One region of the Streptomyces sp. NPDC093018 genome, then DNA from elsewhere that is predicted to be linked to it. Evidence: riboswitches for the same ligand, from Rfam matches in the RefSeq annotation. Region 1 holds a riboswitch; the other holds the start of a gene.

Evidence for each region. A riboswitch is a leader RNA that binds a small molecule or an ion and turns the genes downstream of it on or off. The one in region 1 is predicted to bind S-adenosylmethionine.
Region 2: linked by a shared signal. The riboswitch ahead of thrC (threonine synthase) and the one ahead of AB0N90_RS08705 (aminotransferase class V-fold PLP-dependent enzyme) in region 1 are both predicted to bind S-adenosylmethionine.

Annotation. Positions count from the first base shown of each region.
Region 1 is NZ_JBFBFF010000003.1:305,764-310,160, reverse strand. Features, by position in the region: gene AB0N90_RS08715 (rhomboid family intramembrane serine protease) at 1-720, shown strand, start outside; gene AB0N90_RS08710 (Lrp/AsnC ligand binding domain-containing protein) at 717-998, shown strand; gene AB0N90_RS08705 (aminotransferase class V-fold PLP-dependent enzyme) at 1,038-2,378, opposite strand; SAM riboswitch class IV at 2,541-2,657, opposite strand; gene trpD (anthranilate phosphoribosyltransferase) at 2,742-3,806, opposite strand; gene AB0N90_RS08695 (cytochrome bc complex cytochrome b subunit) at 3,929-4,397, opposite strand, start outside.
Region 2 is NZ_JBFBFF010000014.1:141,587-145,983, forward strand. Features, by position in the region: gene groL (chaperonin GroEL) at 1-57, opposite strand, end outside; gene AB0N90_RS27545 (cold-shock protein) at 377-580, opposite strand; gene AB0N90_RS27550 (MoaD/ThiS family protein) at 1,025-1,303, opposite strand; gene thrC (threonine synthase) at 1,300-2,583, opposite strand; SAM riboswitch class I at 2,602-2,747, opposite strand; gene AB0N90_RS27560 (glucosyl-3-phosphoglycerate synthase) at 2,909-3,853, shown strand; gene AB0N90_RS27565 (trehalose-6-phosphate synthase) at 3,937-4,397, shown strand, end outside.

The sequences.
Region 1 (4,397 bases):
GCGGCGGGCGGCAGGACTTTCAGGGCACTTCGGGACGCGCCGATGACATACGGCCTGATCGCCCTGTGCTGTCTGATCTTCGTCCTGGGCCCGGCCTCCGGGATCGTCCCCGGGTACGGCACCGGGTATGTGCTCCAGGACGCGCAGCGGGTGTACTTCCGGACCTGGGGGGTGGTCCCGGCCGAGCTGTTCGCCAGGCCCCTGGCGCATGCGCTGACCCCGGTCACGGCGCTGTTCGTGCACGGGAACTGGGTGCATCTGCTCGGCAACATGCTCTTCCTCCTCGTCTTCGGCGTACTGACCGAGGAGCGGATGGGCCGGGTGGAGTTCACCGTCTTCTACATCGGCTGCGGCTATCTGGCCCTGCTGGGGTACGCGGTCGCCAACGAGACCTCCGAGCAGTCCCTGGTGGGCGCGTCGGGGGCGATCTCGGCGGTGCTCGGGGCCTTTCTCTTCCTGTTCCCGCGGGCCCGTGTCACCAGTCTCCTGCCGTTCCTCTTCTTCCTGCCGCTGCGCTTTCCCGCCTGGGTCGTGCTGCCGTTCTGGGTGACGCTCCAGTGGCTCGCGGCGGGGCGCTCGGTACAGGGTCCCGGGGTGGCGTATCTGGCGCACCTGGTGGGGTTCGGGGCGGGGTTCGTCTACGCGTGGGTGCGCTTCGGACGTGGGGATAGAGTGAAATGCGCACCTGAACCGGCCCCCGAGGGAGAGAACCAGCCGTGATCACCGCGATCGTCCTCATCAAGACCAGCGTGGACCGGATTCCCGAGATCGCCGAGCAGATCGCCTCGCTGGAGTCGGTGAGCGAGGTCTTCTCCGTCACCGGTACGTACGACCTGATCGCCATGGTGCGGGTGCGGGAGCACGAGGACCTGGCCGATGTGATCCCCGGGCGGATCAGCAGGATCCCCGGCGTCGAGGCGACGGACACGCATGTGGCGTTCCGGACGTACTCGCAGCACGACCTGGAGGCGGCCTTCGCGATCGGCCTGGACTCTTGACCGCTCGCCGAAAGCCGCCTCACCGGCCGGCCGATCGCTTTACGCCACCGGCACGCAGCGCCCCTCCTCCGTGCGGTACGTCCACTTCGCACCCTCCGTCACCAGCTGCCGTACGGCCGTGACGAAGCGGTCCACATGCTCGTCCGGGGTGCCCGCGCCGAAGCTCGCGCGGATGGCGTTCAGGGACGGGGCGCCGCACTCGGCGGGGGTCTCGGGGGCCGTGCCCAGCAGGGTGCGCAGCAGCGGGTGGGCGCAGAAGAGGCCGTCGCGGACGCCGATGCCGTACTCGGCGGAGAGCGCGGCCGCGAAGTGGGAGCTGTTCCAGCCGTCCACCACGAAGGAGAGCACCCCGACCCGCGGCGCGTCGTCCCCGAACAGGGAGAGCACCCTGACCTGCGGGATCTCGGCGAGTCCGGTGCGCACCCGGTCGATCAGATACTGCTCGCGGGCGACCAGCGCGTCCCAGCCGGCCTCGGTGAGGGCCTGGCAGGCGGAGGCGACGGCGTAGGCGCCGATGACGTTCGGGGAGCCCGCCTCGTGCCGGGCGGCGCTCTCGTGCCACTCCACCTCCACGCCCCCGTCCGCGCGCCGGGCGACCCTGCGGCTGGCGCCGCCGCCCGCGAGGTACGGCTCGGCGTCCCGCAGCCAGTCCGCGCGCCCGGCCAGCACGCCCGCGCCGAACGGGGCGTACAGCTTGTGCCCGGAGAGGGCGACCCAGTCGACGTCCAGGTCGGCGAGGGAGACCGGGTGGTGCGGGGCCAGCTGGGCGGCGTCCAGGACGATCCGGGCGCCGTGGGCGTGCGCGGCGGCGGCCAGCTCGCGCACCGGCCACAGTTCGCCGGTGACATTGGAGGCGCCGGTGACGCAGACCAGGGCCGGGCCGTACGGGTCCCGGTCGGCGAGGGCCCGCTCCAGCGTCTCGACGGCCTCCCGGGGGCTGCGCGGCGCGTCCAGGTAGGTGACCCGGTCGTCCCGCCAGGGCAGCAGCGAGGCGTGGTGCTCGGTCTCGAAGACGAAGACCCGGCAGTCGGCCGGGACCACCCGGGCCAGCAGATTCAGCGAGTCGGTGGTCGAGCGGGTGAAGACCACCTGGTCGTCGGCGCGGCAGCCGAGGAACTCCGCGACCGTGCGACGGGCCTTCTCGAACAGGTCGGTGGAGAACTGGGAGAGGTACCCGGCACCCCGGTGGACGCTGCCGTAGTACGGCGCGTAGGCGGCGACGTCGTCCCAGACGCGCTGGAGGGCGGGGGCGCTGGCCGCGTAGTCGAGGGCCGCGTAGGTGATGGTGCCGCCGGTGACGAGCGGCACGGTGACATCTCGCCCCAGAACGGGCAGCGGGGTGGAAATCGACGGGTCGACGGCAACGGCGGAGACAGACATGGGGAACTCCCGTGAGAACGCACGCCAAAGGAGGCGTACGGAAGAAAGGTGAAAGGGGTGCGCGGAGGCGGGGCTCGGCGGCCCTAGCGCATTCGCTTGCTCACGGGAGGCTCCCTCGACCGACCAGGACCCCTGGCCCGGCGCTGTCAACAGCGCCCGAGGGGTCCGCGCTTGCCGTAGACCTCGCTGCCTACGACCTGGTCCTCACCCGGGGCACCCCGCCACGGACGGAGGGTTGCCGGACAGTCGGCCGGGGCCTCATGACTGTCACTCATGACCTGACAGGGAACGTACGCGAAAAGATCGATGTCCCGCAACCCGTGTCCGGATCGCGGGACGATCAGTCGTATCAGCCTGTGGCCGTCAGGCGTTGCTGGCGGCCACCCAGCGCTCCAGGGTGCGCTTGGCCGCGCCCGAGTCGATGGACTCGGCGGCCTTCGCCATCCGGTCGCGCAGCTGCTCGGTGAGCGGGGCGTCGGTCGGCTCCAGGGCCACGAGGGCCGCCGCCGAGTTCAGCAGCACCGCGTCGCGTACGGCCCCCCGCTCGCCGTCCAGGACCCGGCGGGCGACCTCCGCGTTATAGGCCGCGTCCGCGCCGCGCAGGGCCTCCAGGGGGACCGGCTCGATGCCGACGTCGCGCGGGTCGAAGACCTCCTCGGAGACCTTGCCGTCGCGCACCACCCACACCCGGGAGGTGCCGGTGACGGTCAGCTCGTCCAGGCCGTCGTCGCCGCGGAAGACCAGCGCGGAGTTGCCGCGCTCGGCGAAGACCCCGGCCACCACGGGCGCCATGCGCGGGTCGGCGACGCCCACCGCCTGGGCGCGCACCTTCGCCGGGTTGGTCAGCGGGCCGAGCACATTGAAGGTCGTACGGATGCCCAACTGGCCGCGGGCGGCGGCGACATGGCGCAGCGAGGGGTGGAACTTCACCGCGAAGCAGATGGTGATGCCGGCCTCCTCGGCGACCTCGGCGACCCGCTTCGGGGTCAGCTGGAGGTTGATGCCCAGCTTCTCCAGGACGTCGGAGGAGCCGGAGGCGGAGGAGGCGGCGCGGTTGCCGTGCTTGACGACCTTGGCGCCGGTGCCCGCGACCACGATCGAGGACATGGTGGAGATGTTCACCGTCTTGGCGCCGTCGCCGCCGGTGCCGACGATGTCCACGGCCGGGCCGGGCACCTCGATCACGTTCGCGTGCGCGTACATGGTGCGCACCAGACCGGAGATCTCCTCGACGGTCTCGCCCTTGGCGCGCAGCGCCACCATGAACCCGGCGATCTGGGCGTCGGTCGCCTCGCCCCGCATGATCAGGTCCATCGCCCAGGCGGTGTCGTCCGCGGACAGGTTCTGGCCGGTCAGCAGGCCGTTCAGCAGGGCGGGCCAGGAGCGGGCCGCCGCGGTGTCGCCTCCGGCGGGGGTCACAGCGCTCATCAGCCGCTCCTTGTCGTACACAGGGGTGGAAACTCGTACACCACCTTATCGAGCCCCGGGCACGGGGAAGGGCCCCGTCCGGCTCGCGGACGGGGCCCCTCTGTGGCGTGGCGACGCGGGGATCAGTGGTGGCCGTGGCCGCTCGTGATCTCCTTGTACTCCTCGGAGGTCGGCTTCGGGATCTGGTTGTCCTCGCCGTAGTAGGCGTTGGACAGCTTCGCCCGGAGCTTCTCGGACGCCGTCACCTTGCGCTCGACACCGTTCTCGTCGACCGCGGGGCCGATCTCGGCCGGCGCGTACTGCGTGTGCGTGGTGAGGGTGTGCAGCTGCTCCTGGCTGAGCGGCTCGTGCACCTCGATGAACTCACCGTGCGGCAGCCGCTTGATGATGCCGGTCTCGCGACCGTGCAGCACCTTGTCGCGGTCGCGGCGCTGGAGGCCGAGGCAGATCCGCTTGGTGGCGATGAACGCGATGACCGGACCGACGAAGAAGAAGATCCGCACGAACCAGGTCACGGCGTTGATCGACAGGTGGAAGTGGGTGGCCCACAGGTCGTTGCCACCACCGACCAGCGTGATCATGTACATCGTC
Region 2 (4,397 bases), on a different contig from region 1:
CATGCCGCGCTCGAGGCCGCGCCGCGCCTCCTCGTCGAACGCGATGATCTTGGCCATGTGAAGTGGTCCCTCCAGGACTGGGGGTGATTCCTTCGGACCGCGCCCGCGCCCGCGACGGACGGTTCGCCGACCTGTGGTTCCTTGCCCCACATGGCCTGCGGACCTCACCGACCCGGTCCTTCGTTGTCACTCTCACCTTCAGAGTGCTAACGCCAATGATTAGCACTCGGCATGGTCGAGTGCAAGCGCCTTGGCCCCTCTCGGGCCTTCTGGACGGCCGGGTCAGCCGGAGGCGAACACGCGGGGGCGCCCGGCCCCGGGCACGCCGAAGGGCCCGCACCCTGTGCGAGGTGCGGGCCCTTCGGTGGAGAAACGTTCAGACGGCGACGCGAACCATGTCGGCCTGCGGACCCTTCTGGCCCTGCGAGATCTCGAACTCGACTCGCTGGCCCTCCTCCAGGGTGCGGTAGCCGTCCATCTGAATGGCGCTGTAATGGACGAAGACGTCCGCACCACCGTCGACCGCGATGAAGCCGTACCCCTTCTCCGCGTTGAACCACTTGACGGTGCCCTGAGCCATGCCTAACTCCCCTATTACTGGCCCTTGCACAGATCCACACTTCGCGGACCCGGGTCAGACCTCACCCCCCAATGCGTCGGGGGCGTGCGCCGGAACGCGTCGACCGCGGCTGAATGTATCTGTCCAACTGCCGTCTGCAACAGGTCAATTGGACGAGAATTCTGGACGCGAACGATCCGGAATGTGGGGAGAATTCACCCGAATTCAGGGCAAGTCGGGCCCCGTAAAAGACACAAAAGCCGCGGAAAGTCCGTGCATTTTGGCTACTTCTTATCGGGCCCGCGGAAGAGAATCGAGGGCTTACCCTCGATCACCGGAGGGCGCGTTCCCCAACTGTACCGCGCTCAATCACGCAGAATTGCCCCCTCCGCTTCTCTCACGGAGAGGGCAATCCGATGTACTTTCGGTGACCGTCATTACCTAAGGTAATGATCGATCATTCGGTCAGCAGCCGCCGGCCACCGCCGGGATGATGGAGACCCCCGCGCCGTCCGGGGTGGAGGTCGCAAGGCCCTGCTCGAAGCGGACGTCGTCGTCGTTGACGTAGACGTTCACGAACCGGCGCAGCTTGCCCTGGTCGTCCAGGACGCGGGCGGCGATGCCGGTGTGGTTCTTCTCCAGGTCCTCGATGACCTCGCCGAGGGTGGTGCCCTCGGCGGCGACCTCGGCCTGTCCGCCGGTGTAGGTGCGCAGGATGGTGGGGATGCGAACGGTCACGCTCATGCGAGGCCAGCCTCTCGGAAGGAGTCCAGGTTCGGGCGGATGGTGGCGGTCAGGCCAGTGCCGGCCACCGCGTCGAGGGTCTTGAGACCGTCGCCGGTGTTGAGGACGACGGTGCTCTTCGCCGGGTCGAGCGCCCCGCTCTCGATCAGCTTCCGGGTGACGCCGACGGTCACCCCGCCGGCCGTCTCGGCGAAGATGCCCTCGGTGCGGGCCAGCAGCTTGATCGCGTCCACCACCTGCTCGTCCGTCACGTCCTCCACCGCGCCGCCGGTGCGCCGGGCGATGTCCAGGACATAGGGGCCGTCGGCCGGGTTGCCGATGGCGAGGGACTTGGCGATGGTGTTGGGCTTCTGGGGCCGTACGACGTCGTGGCCCGCCTTGTAGGCCGTCGACACCGGCGAGCAGCCCTCGGCCTGGGCGCCGAAGATCTTGTACGGCCGGTCCTCGACCAGCCCCAGCTCGATCAGCTCCCGGAGACCCTTGTCGATCTTGGTGAGCTGGGAGCCGGAGGCGATCGGGACCACGATCTGGTCCGGCAGCCGCCAGCCGAGCTGCTCGCAGATCTCGTACGCCAGGGTCTTGGAGCCCTCGGCGTAGTACGGCCGCAGATTCACGTTGACGAAGCCCCAGCCCTCGCCGGCCGGGTCGCCGATCAGCTCGGAGCAGAAGCGGTTCACATCGTCGTAGTTGCCCTCGATGCCGACCAGCTCGCCGCCGTAGACCGCGGCCATGACGACCTTGCCCTGCTCCAGGTCGTGCGGGATGAACACGCAGGAGCGCAGCCCGGCGCGGGCGGCGGCGGCGCCGACGGCGCCGGCCAGGTTGCCGGTGGAGGAGCAGGACAGCGTGGTGAAGCCGAAGGCGCGGGCCGCCTCCAGGGCTTGGGCGACGACCCGGTCCTTGAAGGAGTGGGTCGGGTTGCCGGAGTCGTCCTTGACGTACAGACCGCCGGTGACGCCCAGCTCGCGGGCCAGGTTGTCGGCCTTGACCAGCTTGGTCCAGCCCGGGTTGATGTTCGGCTTGTCCGCGACATCGGCCGGGACCGGCAGCAGCGGGGCGTAGCGCCAGATGTTGGCGGGGCCGTCCTCGATCCGCTTGCGCAGCTCTTCGGTGTCGTAGGCGGAGAAGTCGTAGGCGATCTCCAGCGGGCCGAAGCATTCCTCGCAGGCGAAGACCGGGCCGAGCGGGACGCGGTGGCCGCATTCGCGACAGCTGAGGGCGGCGGCGGGGCCGAGATCGACGGTGGAGGTACCGGAGGTGGCAACTGTCTGCACAGCCATGAGAGGCGAGGCCCTTTCTCCTCATCTTCCTCACGACGCACTTCGCCGTGAGACGGATTTGGCACCTTCCCTAGCCGGGAGCCTCGCTGTGATGAGAACGAGAACCGACTGGAGGGTTGCCGGGGCTTCATCGGGCCGTGTCCCTCTGCCCCTCTGGATGAGCGGTATTCGATTGTGTCCGCAGTGCTGCGGTGTGTCCGCGCGCGACCCCCGACATGCGATGGTCATCGGCGTTGCTCAAGACTGTAACCGAAGGCCTGGAGAGTTGAGATAGTCGTCCGTACCGCGAGACGAGCCGCGAGACGAGCGTGAGGAGCCGGGGACCGTGCTGGAAGAAGTCGAGCGCTGGATGGGCAACCGCTCCTGGTCCGTGCGCGATCGGCCGGCGCACCAGGTCCTGGCGGCGAAGGGGCGCACCGGCCAGACCATCAGCGTGGTGCTGCCCGCGCTCGACGAGGAGGAGACCGTCGGCGAGATCGTCGCGGTGATCCGGCGCGATCTGATGGAGCGGGTGCCGCTCGTCGACGAGGTCCTGGTGATCGACTCCGGCTCCACCGACCGCACCTCCGAGGTCGCCGCCGCGGCGGGCGCGCGGGTGGTGCACCGGGACGCGATCCTGCCCCGGATACCCGCGGTGCGGGGCAAGGGCGAGGTGCTGTGGCGCTCGCTGCTGGTCGCCACCGGGGACATCATCTGCTTCATCGACGCGGACCTGCGGGAGTTCTCCTCCGACTTCGTCCTCGGCATCGTCGGCCCGCTGCTCACCGAGCCGGACGTCCAGCTGGTGAAGGCGATGTACGACCGTCCGCTCGCCGGTACGGCGGGGCAGGGCGGCCGGGTCACCGAGCTGATGGCGCGCCCGCTGCTGAACATGCACTGGCCGCAGCTGGCGGGCTTCGTGCAGCCGCTGGGCGGGGAGTACGCGGCCCGGCGCTCGCTGCTCGAACAGCTGCCGTTCCCGGTCGGGTACGGGGTGGAGCTGGGCATGCTGGTGGACGCGCTGCACCTGGTGGGCCTGGACGCGCTGGCCCAGGTGGACGTCGGGGTGCGCAAGCACCGGCACCAGGACGGGCAGGCGCTCGGCCGGATGGCGGCGGCCATCTACCGCACGGCCCAGCTGCGGCTGGCCCGCGGCCATCTGGTGCGCCCCGCGCTCACCCAGTTCGAGCGGGGGGTCTCCGGCTTCGAGCCGCGTACCTACGCGGTGGACACCGAGGAGCGGCCGCCGATGACCGAGATCGCGGAGTACGCCCGCCGCCGGGTGGCGTGAAAGCGCAGGTACGGCCCGCTGCGGCGGCGTTCCGGGCGGGTCCGTTGGTTTGAGGGTTTCCGGGCCGGGCTAGGTTCTGGACCATGGCTTCCACGCACGGTGCTGAGGTGCTGGTCGCGTCCAATCGCGGCCCGGTTTCGTACGAGACGGGCGAGGACGGTTCGCTGCGCGCCAAGCGGGGCGGCGGCGGGCTGGTCTCGGGCCTGTCGGCGATCGGCCCGGAGACGAACGCGGTCTGGGTGTGCGCCGCGCTGGGCGACGGCGACCGGGCGGCCGTGCGCCGCGCCGAGGGCGGGCTGCTGCCGGAGGCGGACACCGGCGGGCAGCGGGTGCGGATGCTGGACATCGACCCGGAGGTCTTCGCCGCCGCGTACAACGGGATCGCCAACTCGGTGCTCTGGTTCGTGCACCACATGCTCTACCAGACCCCGCTGGAGCCCGTCTTCGACGCGGAGTTCCGGCGGCAGTGGGCGGCGTACGAGGCGTACAACCGGGCGTTCGCGAACGCGCTGGCCGAGGAGGCGGGCGAGGGCGCGGCGGTGCT